Regions from separate parts of the Bacillus sp. ABA4_010 genome, predicted to be linked through region 2. Evidence: predicted binding sites of a transcription regulator. Region 2 holds the regulator's gene; each other region holds the start of a gene.
What was found. Region 2 encodes CtsR, which represses protease genes until heat stress. Its sites were predicted from a motif close to ATGGTCAATAAAGGTCAAACA; they were not measured.
Positions count from the first base shown of each region.

Region 1: the regulator CtsR is predicted to act here: its motif matches at 1,100-1,120, upstream of clpP (ATP-dependent Clp endopeptidase proteolytic subunit ClpP).
Region 3: the regulator CtsR is predicted to act here: its motif matches at 1,713-1,733, upstream of clpB (ATP-dependent chaperone ClpB).
Region 4: the regulator CtsR is predicted to act here: its motif matches at 914-934, upstream of ACXAEO_RS15410 (ATP-dependent Clp protease ATP-binding subunit).

Region 1 covers NZ_JBSWUN010000004.1:365,732-369,624, forward strand. The annotation lists gene whiA (DNA-binding protein WhiA) at 1-26, shown strand, start outside; gene ACXAEO_RS21325 (HPr family phosphocarrier protein) at 68-325, shown strand; gene clpP (ATP-dependent Clp endopeptidase proteolytic subunit ClpP) at 458-1,051, opposite strand; tRNA gene ACXAEO_RS21335 (tRNA-Arg) at 1,309-1,380, shown strand; gene ACXAEO_RS21340 (hypothetical protein) at 1,644-2,327, shown strand; gene rpoN (RNA polymerase factor sigma-54) at 2,497-3,810, shown strand; gene ACXAEO_RS21350 (glutaredoxin family protein) at 3,829-3,893, shown strand, end outside.
Region 2 covers NZ_JBSWUN010000001.1:104,577-108,469, reverse strand. The annotation lists rRNA gene ACXAEO_RS00725 (23S ribosomal RNA) at 1-1,904, shown strand, start outside; rRNA gene rrf (5S ribosomal RNA) at 1,971-2,086, shown strand; gene ACXAEO_RS00715 (CtsR family transcriptional regulator) at 2,552-3,013, shown strand; gene ACXAEO_RS00710 (UvrB/UvrC motif-containing protein) at 3,053-3,613, shown strand; gene ACXAEO_RS00705 (protein arginine kinase) at 3,603-3,893, shown strand, end outside.
Region 3 covers NZ_JBSWUN010000003.1:3,361,423-3,365,315, reverse strand. The annotation lists gene argF (ornithine carbamoyltransferase) at 1-420, shown strand, start outside; gene ACXAEO_RS17815 (undecaprenyl-diphosphate phosphatase) at 462-1,274, opposite strand; gene ACXAEO_RS17810 (YjzC family protein) at 1,457-1,636, shown strand; gene clpB (ATP-dependent chaperone ClpB) at 1,753-3,893, shown strand, end outside.
Region 4 covers NZ_JBSWUN010000003.1:2,857,134-2,861,026, reverse strand. The annotation lists gene ACXAEO_RS15410 (ATP-dependent Clp protease ATP-binding subunit) at 1-812, opposite strand, end outside; gene nhaC (Na+/H+ antiporter NhaC) at 1,191-2,585, shown strand; gene ACXAEO_RS15400 (alpha/beta hydrolase family protein) at 2,757-3,626, shown strand; gene ACXAEO_RS15395 (YkvA family protein) at 3,640-3,893, opposite strand, start outside.

The sequences.
Region 1 (3,893 bases), on a different contig from region 2:
AACTGCGTGCAGGACAAAGTGTGTAATACAATTAAAAACAAGGGATGAATAGAGGAGGAAGGAAATCATGGTAGAAAAAAAGGTGGAAGTGTTATTGAAGACAGGTCTTCAGGCTCGTCCGGCGGCTTTATTTGTTCAAGAAGCGAACCGGTTCACATCAGATGTGTTTCTAGAGAAGGACGGCAAAAAAGTGAATGCGAAAAGTATTATGGGCTTAATGAGCTTAGCTGTTAATTTGGGTGCTGGTGTGACGATTATTGCTGACGGAACAGATGAAGAAGAAGCGCTTGCTGCTTTGACGAAATATGTCCAGCAAGAAGGATAAGAAAAGAACAGGCCATGTGAAAAGAGGGAACACCTCCTTCTCACATGGCTTTATTCTTTCGTATGAAGAGAAACAGCCCTTTCAAACGTCACTTTTGTGTGATGTCTGAAAGGGCTGCGCTGTTATCGTTTATTATTTACCAGAAGGATCGTGCGCTAATACTTTATCAATTAATCCGTATTCAAGTGCACGTTCTGCTGTCATGAAGTTATCGCGTTCTGTATCACGCTCAATAACTTCAAGTGGTTGACCAGTACGCTCAGATAAAATACCGTTTAATTTATCACGCAAGAATAAGATGCGTTTTGCGGCAATTTCGATTTCAGTTGCTTGACCTTGAGCGCCTCCAAGCGGTTGGTGAATCATCACTTCACTGTTTGGAAGAGCAAAGCGTTTTCCTTTTTCACCTGCTGCTAATAAGAAAGCCCCCATTGAAGCAGCCATACCGATACAAATTGTTGAGACTTTAGGCTTAATGAATTGCATTGTATCATAAATAGCCATTCCTGCTGTAATCGAACCACCTGGGCTGTTAATGTATAAAGAAATGTCTTTTTCAGGGTCTTCTGCAGCTAAGAATAATAACTGAGAAACGATAGAGTTAGCGACATTATCATCAATGGCGCTTCCTAACATAATGATACGGTCTTTTAATAAGCGAGAGTAAATATCGTAGGCACGTTCCCCGCGATTTGTTTGTTCAATAACTGTAGGAATTAAATTCATCTAAATTCCTCCTTTGAATGTTTTGTATATGTAATTTATAATACAGCTAAGGTCAATGAAGGTCAAACAAAAGAACTTTCTCTCAACAATATTCCACTTATAGGAGCGATATTCCTTGTCTAATTTTTAAAATATGAAAAAAGTAACAAGAAATAAACATAGTTCCAGTTTTCCCGCTAATTTTGGATTTAAACATAGAAAAGCTACTTGCAAAAAACCTATTTATTGAATATAATCTAACATAGTTCATAAAATTTGCCCTCGTAGTGTAGTGGATAGCACAAGAGATTCCGGTTCTCTTAGGGTGGGTTCGAATCCTGCCGAGGGCGTCCTTGAAAACCGTCTAATGTAGACGGTTTTTTTATTTTTAAACTACATTTAGCTACAAGAAGCCCTGACGAAGATGGTCGGGGCTTTTTCAATAATTTGTAAGAGAGAAAATTTTTCGTCTCATTTTCATGTAACATTTTTTGTTTTCATCCGACTAATAGAGTAGAAGGGTCCATTAGAAGCAAGCATTTCGACATGGTTGCTTTATTTGCCAATTTAGTTTAAAACAAGTATGTAGGGACCTTACAAAGGAGGAAGAAATATGAAGTTAGTTCAAAAAGGATTTGTAGTCAGTGCTGGATTGGCGCTGTTATTAGCTGCTTGCGGTACAACGGAAGAGGTCACCGAAACAACAAACGGTGCGGCTGAACAAACCGAAACAACCACGTCAGAAACAGCAGAGCAGGAAGTAACTGAAAACAATCAAGAGTCACAGGAAGTAGGAGAAACAGAGACTGGGGACGAGCAACCGGAAGCTGAACGGGCACCGGAGCAAGCCTTAACATATGAAAAAGATGGCCAAGCGGTTGAAGAAACAGGCTATTTAAAGACAAGTGATAATCAAAATTATAGCATGTATGTATTAGATGGCTACTCTTTAGAAGAAGAAGAGCCAGGTAAAGATATTATTATGTTTTCAGAGAACGATAAAGCGTTTATGCGCATTGAAATTGTTCCAAGTGATATGGAATTGACAACCGTCGAAGACATCGTTAAAACAACAGCTGAAGCGATTAGCTCTGAGGCGACTGTCGTGGAGGATTTCCAAAAAGAAGGTATGTTAAAAGATGCTGTATGGTATAAAGCTGTGACAGCTGAAGATGCGGTCAATCTCATTTTAATTAAAGGTGAAAAGCCGATGAAACTGTCTATCTACACACCGAAAGCTGAAGAAAACATCGAGCCTTTCTTAGCGATGGCACAAACCATTCAGGCGAAGGAATAAAGAAAACGCCTATTTACTGGCTGTTAAGGCGGCATAAATACGAAAAACAGGTCGTGACGAGGAAGTCATGACCCGCTTTTCGTAAGCAAGAAAACATTGTTTCTCTTCGTTTTCTCGTTCCGCTCTTTCCAGATTTGTAGTAAAATGTGAGAAAGGGAGGGGCGAAAGAATGAAAGTTGGTTTATTTCAGCAGCAATCACTAAAAGTAATGATGACGAAAGAGTTGTCTCAAGCTATTTCGTTATTGCAATATTCCGCTTTAGACATTGCGTCATTTTTACAAGAGCAAGCTTTGCAAAATCCCTTAATTGATTTTCAAGAGCGCAGCGTGCTAGCCCAAAGAAAGGCTCCTCGATCAACGAATGTCTCATCCAACAATGTCATTAATCCAATTGATGTTATTGCATCTAAGAAAGAAACCTTATATCAACACTTATTGGAACAATTGAGTTTTATGAAACTCTCATCTTCTCAAAAGGCCATCATTGTTTATATGATTAACAGTCTTGATGAGAAGGGGTATTTAAATGAGGATGTAAAAAGTATTGAAAGCGCTTTAAATGCCAGTGAGGAAGAAGTGGAGCAAGCGCTGACCATTCTTCAAAAAATGGAACCGGTTGGGGTAGGAGCTAGAAATTTACCGGAATGTTTATTGATTCAATTGCAACGAAAAGGGATATGTACAGCTGAAATGGAAATAATTTTGACTGAATTTTTCGAGGAATTCGCCTATAGAAAATGGGAGAAATTAGCGAAGAAGCTGGATATATCTATTCGTGATATACAAGAAATGTACGATGAAATTTTACAGCTCAATCCACGACCTGGCTTGAAATTTGGAAATGATCAGGAAAAATTCATTATCCCAGATTATGTAGTGTATAAAGATCAGGAGGGCTTGTATTTAAAAGGAAATGACGCCGTCGATATTCAAGTTACCATGAATGCAGACTATAAAAAGGCGTTGAATGATAAGAGAAACAAAGAATTATCCATGTACTTGCAAGAGAAATACCGAGAATTCCAGTGGATTTTAAAAGGGTTGAATAACCGTAAACATACATTGGATCAGGTGATGCAAGGCATTTTTGAATATCAGTCTCTCTTTTTCGAGAAAGGGCCCGCTTTTTTAAAGCCTTTAACAATGAAAGAATTAGCGGATCAGGTAGAGGTGCATGAATCAACGGTAAGCAGAGCAATTAAAAATAAATATGTGCAAACACCGTTTGGAATGTTTGAAATGAAATCTTTCTTTACGAACAGCATTTCATCTCAAGACAATCAAGAATTGTCTTCTTCCTATGTCAAAACATTAATTAAACAATTAGTTGATCAAGAAGATAAGAAGAAACCGTTGTCTGATCAAAAGATTTCGAAAAAGCTTGAAGAAGAGCATGATGTGATGGTATCTAGAAGAACGGTCGCTAAATATAGAGAAGAGCTTCAAATCTTTTCCTCATCACAGCGAAAACGATATGAATAAAGCAGGGAAGTGAAACGAATGGAAATCATGATGTACACGAAAACGGACTGTCCATTATGTGAAAAAGCGAAAGCAACATTATT
Region 2 (3,893 bases):
GCCCAGACCACCAGCTAAGGTCCCAAAGTATACGTTAAGTGGAAAAGGATGTGGAGTTGCTTAGACAACCAGGATGTTGGCTTAGAAGCAGCCACCATTTAAAGAGTGCGTAATAGCTCACTGGTCGAGTGACTCTGCGCCGAAAATGTACCGGGGCTAAACGTATCACCGAAGCTGTGGATGGACATCTACGATGTCCGTGGTAGGAGAGCGTTCTAAGGGCGGTGAAGTCAGACCGGAAGGACTGGTGGAGCGCTTAGAAGTGAGAATGCCGGTATGAGTAGCGAAAGATGGGTGAGAATCCCATCCACCGTATGCCTAAGGTTTCCTGAGGAAGGCTCGTCCGCTCAGGGTTAGTCGGGACCTAAGCCGAGGCCGAAAGGCGTAGGCGATGGATAACAGGTTGATATTCCTGTACTACCTCCCCACCGTTTGAGTAATGGGGGGACGCAGAAGGATAGGGTAAGCGCGCTGTTGGATATGCGCGTCCAAGCAGTAAGGCTGAGAAGTAGGCAAATCCGCTTCTCGTAAGGTTGAGCTGTGATGGCGAGGGAAATAAAGTACCGAAGTTCCTGATTTCACGCTGCCAAGAAAAGCCTCTAGCGAGGTGGGAGGTACCCGTACCGCAAACCGACACAGGTAGGCGAGGAGAGAATCCTAAGGTGTTCGAGAGAACTCTCGTTAAGGAACTCGGCAAAATGACCCCGTAACTTCGGGAGAAGGGGTGCTCTGATAGGGTGCAAGCCCGAGAGAGCCGCAGTGAATAGGCCCAGGCGACTGTTTAGCAAAAACACAGGTCTCTGCGAAGCCGTAAGGCGAAGTATAGGGGCTGACACCTGCCCGGTGCTGGAAGGTTAAGGGGAGAGGTTAGCGCAAGCGAAGCTTTGAACCGAAGCCCCAGTAAACGGCGGCCGTAACTATAACGGTCCTAAGGTAGCGAAATTCCTTGTCGGGTAAGTTCCGACCCGCACGAAAGGTGTAACGATCTGGGCACTGTCTCAACGAGAGACTCGGTGAAATTATAGTACCTGTGAAGATGCAGGTTACCCGCGACAGGACGGAAAGACCCCGTGGAGCTTTACTGTAGCCTGATATTGCATTTTGGTACAGCTTGTACAGGATAGGTAGGAGCCTTGGAAGCCGGAGCGCCAGCTTCGGTGGAGGCATCGGTGGGATACTACCCTGGCTGTATTGAAATTCTAACCCGCACCCCTCATCGGGGTGGGAGACAGTGTCAGGTGGGCAGTTTGACTGGGGCGGTCGCCTCCTAAAATGTAACGGAGGCGCCCAAAGGTTCCCTCAGAATGGTTGGAAATCATTCGTAGAGTGTAAAGGCACAAGGGAGCTTGACTGCGAGACCTACAAGTCGAGCAGGGACGAAAGTCGGGCTTAGTGATCCGGTGGTTCCGCATGGAAGGGCCATCGCTCAACGGATAAAAGCTACCCCGGGGATAACAGGCTTATCTCCCCCAAGAGTCCACATCGACGGGGAGGTTTGGCACCTCGATGTCGGCTCATCGCATCCTGGGGCTGTAGTCGGTCCCAAGGGTTGGGCTGTTCGCCCATTAAAGCGGTACGCGAGCTGGGTTCAGAACGTCGTGAGACAGTTCGGTCCCTATCCGTCGCGGGCGCAGGAAATTTGAGAGGAGCTGTCCTTAGTACGAGAGGACCGGGATGGACGCACCGCTGGTGTACCAGTTGTCTTGCCAAAGGCATCGCTGGGTAGCTATGTGCGGACGGGATAAGTGCTGAAAGCATCTAAGCATGAAGCCCCCCTCAAGATGAGATTTCCCATAGCGTCAAGCTAGTAAGATCCCTGAAAGATGATCAGGTTGATAGGTCAGAGGTGGAAGCACGGCGACGTGTGGAGCTGACTGATACTAATCGATCGAGGACTTAACCAATTTTAAAGCACAACGTGCTTTTCTCAGCTGCAGTTATCTAGTTTTGAAGGAATAACCTTCATATTGTCTGGTGATGATGGCGAAGAGGTCACACCCGTTCCCATGCCGAACACGGAAGTTAAGCTCTTCAGCGCCGATGGTAGTTGGGGGTCTCCCCCTGTGAGAGTAGGACATTGCCAGGCACGCTAAAAAGATTAGTCAAATGACTAATCTTTTTTTATTTTTTGCACAAGATTAGACAAATTTAATATGATAATCCATAATAAAATGAAAATACATACGTCAGATTACTAGTTATAATCTTTGCAGCAGGTTTTGAAAAGGTAAAGTTGGGTAATCCTATAATTAAACTACCATTAAATTAAAACGGTAGTGGGTGCCTGCGAATACCAGTGCATCCACCAGACTACCTTGTACGCTGACTCACTACTTCGTTGAGTGTGGGAATGGTTAGAACGTTGACGATTTTCCCTAGCAGACGTTTTTCCTGCTAGAATTTATATCTTCAGTTTTCAAAGAATTTAGATGCAGTTTGTCAATATAGAGTGGCTAGGCGTAAAATGCAAGTAAGAATGCTTGAAAAAAACTTTCATAAATTTTATATTATAGATAAAGTCAAATATAGTCAAAGTCAGAGGGAGGGACTTATGCGAAATATATCTGACATCATTGAACAATATTTAAAGCAAATTCTTAATTCGAGCGAAAAAGACATTTTGGAAATTAAGAGAAGCGAGATTGCTGATAAATTTCAATGTGTCCCTTCGCAAATCAATTACGTGATAAACACTCGCTTTACGTTAGAGCAAGGATATATAGTGGAAAGCAAACGAGGGGGCGGAGGTTTCATACGAATCATTAAAGTGAAATCTCATAACACCTCTCATTTATTTGAGCAAGTGCTCAGTATGATTCCAAATAAGATAGCACAAACGAGTTCAGAAAATCTTATTATACGTTTAGTAGAAGAAGAGGTCATTACTCACCGTGAAGCGAAGATGATGTTAAGTGTTATGGACCGCTCTGTTATCGGAGTAGAGTTGCCATATCGCGATGAATTGAGAGCAAAGTTATTGAAAGCAATGTTAAACGCTTTAAGATATCGATAATGAACCTCTAGTGTATTCAAAGTCGGGAGAGGTGGAAAAATGGTTTGTGAGCAATGTAATTTAAGACCAGCAACCCTTCATTTTACAAAGGTAATCAATGGACAAAAATCAGAAATCCGTTTATGTGAACAATGCGCGAAAGAAAATGGAGAGATGTTGGGCATGTCAGGTAGCACGGGCTTTTCCATTAATAATTTGTTAGCCGGTCTATTAAACATGGATTCCTCTCAAAAGGAAGCCTCAACACAACCTTTTAATCCGAGTCAGGTTGAACAATGTCCAAACTGTCAATTAACTTATCGGCAATTTGCTAAATTCGGACGATTCGGCTGTTCCCAATGCTATGATACTTTTCGAAGTTCACTTACCCCTTTTTTAAAAAGACTTCATGCTGGTAATCACGTTCATTCAGGAAAAATCCCTAAGAGAATCGGAAGCAATCTACATTTAAAAAAGGAATTAGAGCAACAAAGGTTGAAATTAAAAGAATACATTTTGCAAGAGGAATTCGAAAAAGCAGCAATGTTAAGGGATCAAATAAGAGAGTTGGAAAAGCAAATCCGAGATAAAAAAGGAGGGGGAAGGGCAAATGGAGAATGAATCCTTCTTTAATCAAGCGATTAGTTCTTGGATGAGCCAAAATGGACCTGATTCTGATATTGTGTTAAGCAGTCGAATTCGATTAGCTCGAAATTTAGAGCAATACCCTTTCCCAATTATCGCGACAAATGAACAAGCGTTGGAACTTGTAGCGATGTTTAAGGAGAATATAAAGGATCTTTCCCTTGCTTTGTCTAATCTAGAGTTCTTGGAGATGACCGACTTAAAACCACTTGAAAAAAGAGTATTAGTTGAAAAACATTTGATTAGTCCTCAATTA
Region 3 (3,893 bases), on a different contig from region 2:
ATTGCTTGCGCTAAAGTAGGAATGGATTTAACGATTGCTTGCCCGAAAGGATATGAGCCGAAGGAATTTGTCGTCAAATACGCACAAGAAGTGGCAAAGCAAACAGGGGCAGTGATTACGGTTAGTCATGATCCAGTTGCGGCTGCGAAAGGTGCTGACGCTTTATATACAGATGTATGGACGAGTATGGGACAGGAAGAGGAAACGAAAAAGCGTCTAGCGGTTTTCGCCCCGTATCAAATTAACGAAGACTTAGTGAAGCATGCAAAAGAGGATTATTTATTTTTACATTGCTTGCCAGCACATCGCGGCGAAGAGGTAACAGCCGCTATTATTGATGGAGAACGTTCATTTGTGTTTCAACAGGCAGGAAATCGTATGCATGTGCAAAAAGCTTTGCTGCAAGCTATTCTTGCATAAAAAAATCCGGCTCATGGGGCCGGATTTTTTTATATTTATTTTTACGTAAAGATTAGAACAAGAATCCCGACGATAAAGCAGTAAATAGCAAAGTATTTTAAGTTGCCCCGCTCCATAATGCCTTGAAACCATTTAAGAGAAAAGTAAGAAGCGACAAGTGAACCTAAAAAGGCGACGGTATACGGCAGCAATAACTCATTTAGGTGAGGGTCTTGCAACAGGTCCGAAGCACCTAATATCATCCCTCCGACACTGACGGGGATAAATAGCAAGAATGAAAAGCGAAGAGCCGTTTCTTGCTTGGTTCCGCGCATCATGGCCGCGACAATTGTAGCACCGGAACGGCTAATTCCTGGAATAAGGGCAATCGCTTGAGCCAATCCGATAATTAAAGCGTCTTTTAGTGTTAATCCAGCGTCTCCTTTTCGTCCGCGCATGTTCCGAATCATCCATAACGCAAGTCCTGTCACGAGCAGAGTGAGGCCAAGTACTTGAACCGATTTTAAATGTTCTGAAATGAAATCTCCAAATAAAATACCAATTACCCCAGCGGGAATCGTTCCGACAATTAAGTACATAATAAATTGGAAATCTGATTTGGCAGACTCGTCCCGTCGTGTGATATAACGAATACCGTTGGAAGTCAAACGAATCAAATCTTCGCGATAGACAAGCAAAACGGCTAGTAAAGAAGCAAAATTCACGAGAAGTTCAAAGCTTAATCCTTCGATTTCCAGACCTAAAAAGTATTGGGCCAACACGAGGTGACCGCTTGACGAAATGGGAATCGGTTCTGTAAATCCTTGAAATAGTCCTAAAAATAAATATTTAAAAATATCATATAATTGCTCCATATATATCCTCTCCAAACATTCATTTCATCTTTAAAGAAACTGACTATAACAGTATAGAGAAGATTTCTCCTAATGGGAAGGTTAAAATTTCCTGTCATTTTCCTTAGTATTGAAACTAGTCATGAAAATAGAGAAAAAGGGGATGATAATGAAGAAAGAAGCTTATGAAGGAGGCTATAGCAATGGGACAAAACCGACAATTTACACCAGGTCAAAAAGCACCAAACAATGGCATTTATATAGAAATTGGAGAAACGGGAAGCAACGTGAAAAACCCACAAAAAGTGAAGTTAAAGGCGGGTGACCGTTTTCCAGAAACGTCGAATCACAACCGTCATTGGACATACATGCCAAAACCGTAAAGGAACGCCGTATAAAAAGAAAACTCGCCGTTTGGCGAGTTTTCTTTTTATACGGAAAGGGATATAATAGGGAGAAAAGGTCAATAAAGGTCAAAGTATACTTGGAGGTGTTTTAGATGGATATGAATAAAATGACGAGAAAACTGCAAGAAGCTTTTTCTGAGTCGCAATCACTTGCTATCCAAGAGCATCATCAGGAAATCGACATTGCCCATCTGTTATTTTCCCTTGTGAATCAGCAAGAAGGGATTGTTCAACGAATCCTTCAGTTTATGGGCGTTTCTGTTGATACTTTTAAGGCAGACGTACGGACATTGTTAAAAAAGCATCCTATTGTAAAAGGGACGGGAGCAGAAGCGGGAAAGCTCTACATTACGAATCGATTGCAGCAAATATTAATTGCATCACAGCAAGAAGCCAAACAATGGCAGGATGAGTACATATCGGTTGAGCATGTGTTATTGGCATTCACAACCTCTTCCTTCTCTGACATTCAAACATTGTTGTCCAAGCATGGCATTACGAGGGATCGTGTACTACAAGTATTGACGTCCATTAGGGGGAATCAACGTGTGACGAGCCAACATCCGGAAGCGACTTATGAAGTGTTAACGAAGTATGGACGAAATTTGGTAGAGGAAGCGCGGGTCGGAAAAATGGATCCTGTTATTGGACGAGACGACGAAATTCGCCGGGTCATTCGGATCTTATCGCGCAAGACAAAAAATAATCCGGTTTTAATTGGGGAACCGGGAGTTGGAAAAACAGCGATTATAGAAGGTCTCGCTCAGCGAATTGTTAGACGGGATGTACCGGAAGGGTTAAAGGATAAAATCATTTTCGCCTTAGATATGGGAGCACTCATCGCGGGAGCTAAATTTCGGGGAGAATTTGAAGAGCGCTTAAAAGCTGTATTGCAGGAAGTTAAAAAAAGTGACGGGAAAGTATTATTATTCATAGATGAACTTCATACTATTGTCGGAGCTGGGCGGACAGAAGGGGCAATGGATGCAGGAAATCTGCTGAAACCGATGCTAGCAAGAGGAGAGCTTCATTGCATTGGAGCTACGACGATTGATGAGTACCGCCAGCATATCGAGAAAGATCCGGCATTGGAACGCCGTTTTCAACAGGTAACCATCAGTGAGCCGACGGTGGAAGACACGATTTCCATTTTGCGTGGGTTAAAGGAGCGTTTTGAAATCCATCATGGGGTGAATATCCATGACCGTGCTCTTGTAGCTGCTACCGTGATGTCCCATCGTTATATTACGGACCGATTTCTTCCAGATAAAGCTATCGATCTCATTGATGAAGCATGTGCGACGATTCGAACAGAAATGGATTCTATGCCGTCAGAACTTGATACAGTTACTCGCAGATTAATGCAGCTGCAAATTGAAGAAGCAGCATTAAAAAAGGAAAAAGATGAGGCGAGTAAGGAAAGGTTGGCAATCGTGAAGGAAGAGATGGTCACTTTACAGGAAAAGACCGATGCCATGAGGCTTCGCTGGGAGCAGGAAAAGAAATCTCTTCAAACGATTCAAGAAATGCGAGAGAAGTTGGAAAAAGCAAAACGAGAGTTAGAAGAAGCGGAGAATCGTTATGATTTAAATAAGGCTGCAGAGCTTCAGCATGGTGTTCTACCTTCTTTAGAAAAGGAAATTAAAGAAATGGAAAAGCACATGACAAGCCAACGTGATGACAATCGGTTGTTGCGGGAGGAAGTAACAGAAGAGGAAATTGCGGAAATTGTCGGGCGTTGGACAGGGATTCCTGTGTCCAGGTTGGTGGAAGGAGAGCGAGAGAAGTTGCTTCGTCTTGAGTCACTTCTTCATGAGCGGGTGATTGGACAAGAAGAAGCCGTTTCTCTTGTGACCGACGCGGTGTTACGGGCACGTGCTGGTATTAAAGACCCGAATCGTCCAATTGGTTCTTTTCTGTTTCTCGGACCGACAGGAGTCGGAAAAACAGAACTTGCAAAAGCTTTAGCACAAGCTTTATTTGATAGTGAGGAAAAACTGCTTCGTATTGATATGTCTGAATACATGGAGAAGCATGCGGTTTCACGCTTAATTGGGGCGCCTCCTGGATATGTCGGATACGAAGAAGGTGGTCAATTAACAGAAGCGGTTCGACGCAGTCCATATTCGGTCATTTTGCTTGATGAGGTGGAAAAAGCTCACCCTGAAGTGTTTAATGTATTACTGCAAGTGCTGGATGATGGGCGTGTCACTGATTCAAAAGGAAAAACAGT
Region 4 (3,893 bases), on a different contig from region 2:
TCTTCAACAGTTGGTTCGTGCACCATCACCGGCTGGAAGCGGCGTTCGAGTGCGGCGTCTTTTTCAATTGCTCGATATTCCTTCAATGTGGTAGCTCCAACGACTTGAAGCTCACCGCGAGCTAATGCTGGCTTTAATATATTGCCCGCATCCATTGAACCTTCGGCAGACCCTGCACCAACGAGTAAATGAATTTCGTCAATAAATAAGATGATATTTTTACGTGTTTGCAGTTCAGCAATGAGCTGCTGCATACGTTCTTCGAATTGTCCGCGAATACCGGTATTAGCTACAAGAGAAGCTACATCCAGTAAATAGACTTCTTTATTTAACAGCTTGGAAGGAACGTCGCCTTCTGCCACTTTTAATGCTAATCCTTCGGCAATCGCTGTTTTTCCTACACCGGGCTCTCCGATTAAGACAGGATTATTTTTATTACGGCGATTTAATATTTCGATTACCCGTTCTACTTCCTCGTCACGCCCGATGACTGGATCGATGAGCCCGGCTTTTGCCGCATGGGTAATGTTACGGCCGAATTGATCGAGAAATCCGCCGCCGTTTCCGCCGTGTTTCGGTTGAGCAGCTTTCATTCCTTGTTGCTGTGCATGCATGTGCTGTCCAGCGAACTGCTTAAATAAATCATCAAATGACATATTGGTAAATCCGCCTCCAAACCCGGAAGGAATTTTATTTTGAGCTTTCAATGTTTGGTAACATGTATGACATAAATGATATTGTTGTTTTTCGTTGTTGATTTGAAGATTGAATTGAATCGTTGCTTGTCGTTGCTGACAGTTTTGACAAATCATGATTCGTAACCTCCTTAAAATGTATAGTAATCATGCGTATCAATCATGGTTGCATCGTCAAAAGGTTTTTTGACTTTCTTTGACCTTTATGAGGCTATTATAATTTGACCTTTTTTGACTTTCAAGTATTACGCTCAAGAAATTTTTGGAATGATGAAAAGAGTGTGTTGAATAAAAGGTCGTACATATTAATGAATTGGAAAGAGCCTCTTCATGCGGCATGTTTTTGGAATAGTTTTCTAGTCAATGAATAATTCGATAAAAGCTGTTGTGACATTGACGGAAGGGGGAGAAAACGTTATACTTGTATCAACACTTAACTGCATAAAAGCATAAAAGCGTTTAAGTAAAAAAGCGCAGGAAGGAACTATATACATCATGAAGAAGCAATTATCATTTCAACAATCTTTTTTTATCGTTTTGTTAATTCTCTCATTTATCTTTGTTTCTTTGTTTCTATTAAAAGTAGAACCACATCTTCCTTTATTAATGAGTCTTGTAGCTCTTTCTTTGATTGGGCGTCTATATAAGTTTCAATGGAAAGACATCGAACGCGGGATAGTAGAAGGGATTAAGCTGGGCATTCAGCCAATTATGATTTTGGCGCTTATCGGTATGCTTATTGCTGTATGGATGGCGAGTGGGACTATTCCAACCATTTTATCTATTGGTTTTGACTGGATTTCTCCTACTTATTTCTTGATTAGTTCATTACTTATTACTATTATTGTGTCGACATTCACTGGAAGTACTTTCACGACGGTTAGTACGGTCGGTGTGGCGTTAATGGGAATTGCGACTGCAGTAGGAATTCATCCTGGCCTTGCTGCTGGAGCGATTGTATCTGGTGCGGCCTTTGGGGATAAAATGTCTCCGCTATCTGATACAACAAACTTCGCATCAGGAATTGTCGGTGTTAAACTATTTGAACATATTCGTCATATGCTTTGGACAACATTGCCGAGTTTAACGATTACGGCTGCGGTCTTTTTAGTAATCGGGTTAAATGCAGATCGAAGCGGACTGCGCTATGAAGAGATTAAAGTGGTGAAGTCAGTACTTGCTGATAACTTCCATCTAAGTGGCTGGGCGTTACTTTCTCCTTTACTTGTTTTACTTTTATCCATTAAAAGAGTAGATGTAGTTCCGACACTAACAGCAGGAATCGTTTCTGCTTTTATTACGGCTGCTATGCTTCAACCGCAGTTTGCTATAACTGAACTTTTAGGAATGCTACAAAATGGTTTGAAATTGGAGACAGGCAATGGCATTGTGGACGGTATTGTGAACAGGGGGGGCTTACAGTCGATGATGTGGTCTATTTCCCTTGTCATGATTGCGCTTGGTCTTGGTGGTGTCATGCGTGAGCTCGGAATTATTCAATCATTACTAGATGGATTAGCGACTAAAATTAAGCGTAAGGGAGACGTTATTTTTTCTACTGCCATGTCTTCCATTGGCGTTAATGTTATTACAGGTGAACAATATTTGTCGATTTTATTACCTGGGCAAACGTTCCAACCATTATATGAAAAATGGAACTTGTCCACTAAAAATTTATCGCGCACGTTAGAGGACGCTGGTACGCTCGTTAACCCTCTAATCCCATGGGGTGTAAGTGGAGCATTTATTGCTCAAACACTTGGAGTTCCGGTTGTAGATTACGCACCATATGCTTTCTTTTTATTGTTATGCCCAATTATTTCAATTGTATTAGGTTACTCAGGTATTGGACTGAAACAAAAAGAAGTTTCCCAACGTGATGCAGCGTAAGAAGAATCGCCCACTCTTTTCGGAGTAGGGCGATTTTTTTATTAGTGTTACCGACATCAGCTAAAAATAACTTTTTTTTCAAAGAGAGGAAATCATTTTAAACATAAGATGGTTTACGGAAAACACACAATATGAATGAACGAAATTTGAGTCGAAAATGAGGGAGTAATTATGAGAAGATGGACTTCAGTGATGGCGCTGATGGCTGTAGTCGCAGCGTTAACGGCCTTTTTGGCTAAGCCGGATGAGTTGATTGAAGAAAAAGTTCATCTTCGCTCTTCGTCTATTCAAGATGTCGAGATCCGTAAAATCACGTATATGAGCGATGGGTGGAAAGTAAAAGGTTTTTTGCTGAAACCAAAAAATAGAAAAGGAAAATTGCCGTTGCTTGTCTATAATCGGGGTGGGATGCATAATCATGGGATGATTGATGATAAACGGCTTTCCTACTTAGCTTCATGGGCACAAAAAGGTTATGTTGTAGCAGCATCACAATATCGGGGAAATGGGGGAAGTGAGGGGAAGGAAACATATGGCGGTGAAGACGTTACCGACATCATTCGTTTAATAGAGGTTGCAGAGACATTGCCTTATGTCAACAAACACCAAAAAGTGGTACTCGGATATTCACGTGGCGGCATGATGACGTATTTATTGATGAAGGAAGGCATTCAGTTTCAAGCAGCAGCCGTCGTAGGCGGTATTACAGATATGTTTCAATTTTACGATGAGCGCGGAGAAAGCGTGAAAAAAGAATTGCGAAAGATGGTTGGCTCTCCAATAAAAGAGAAAGAAAAATACGAAAGTCGTTCCGTTCTTTTTTGGAGTAATCAAATTAATGCCCCGCTCTTACTTTTGCATGGAACAAATGACCAAAAAGTTCATTATTCACAAGCGGCCAAACTGGATGACCAACTAACACAAATGGGGAAAGAGCACAAATACATTTTGTACCCAAATGGTGATCATCCGTTAACACAATATTTTCATGAGTATAATGAAGAGATTGAAAGGTGGTTTGCTTTCCACTTAGCTAAATGACAAGGGACATGGCTTACTCATGTCCCTTGTTCACGTCTTTCCATAGTTTATATTTTTCTAAATCAGCTTGAATGTGCTTCATGGCATAGGCAATGACTGCCGCATCATCTGCAAGGCCAATTCCCATGAGCAAGTCAGGAATGAAATCTACGACCGACACAAAATAAAGAAGTGCAACGGCAATCGTAATGAGAGAGCGTTTCGGAACGTGAGTGTATGCACCTGTGAGCCAATCTCGAAACATTTCAAATGTTAATTCCAATTGGC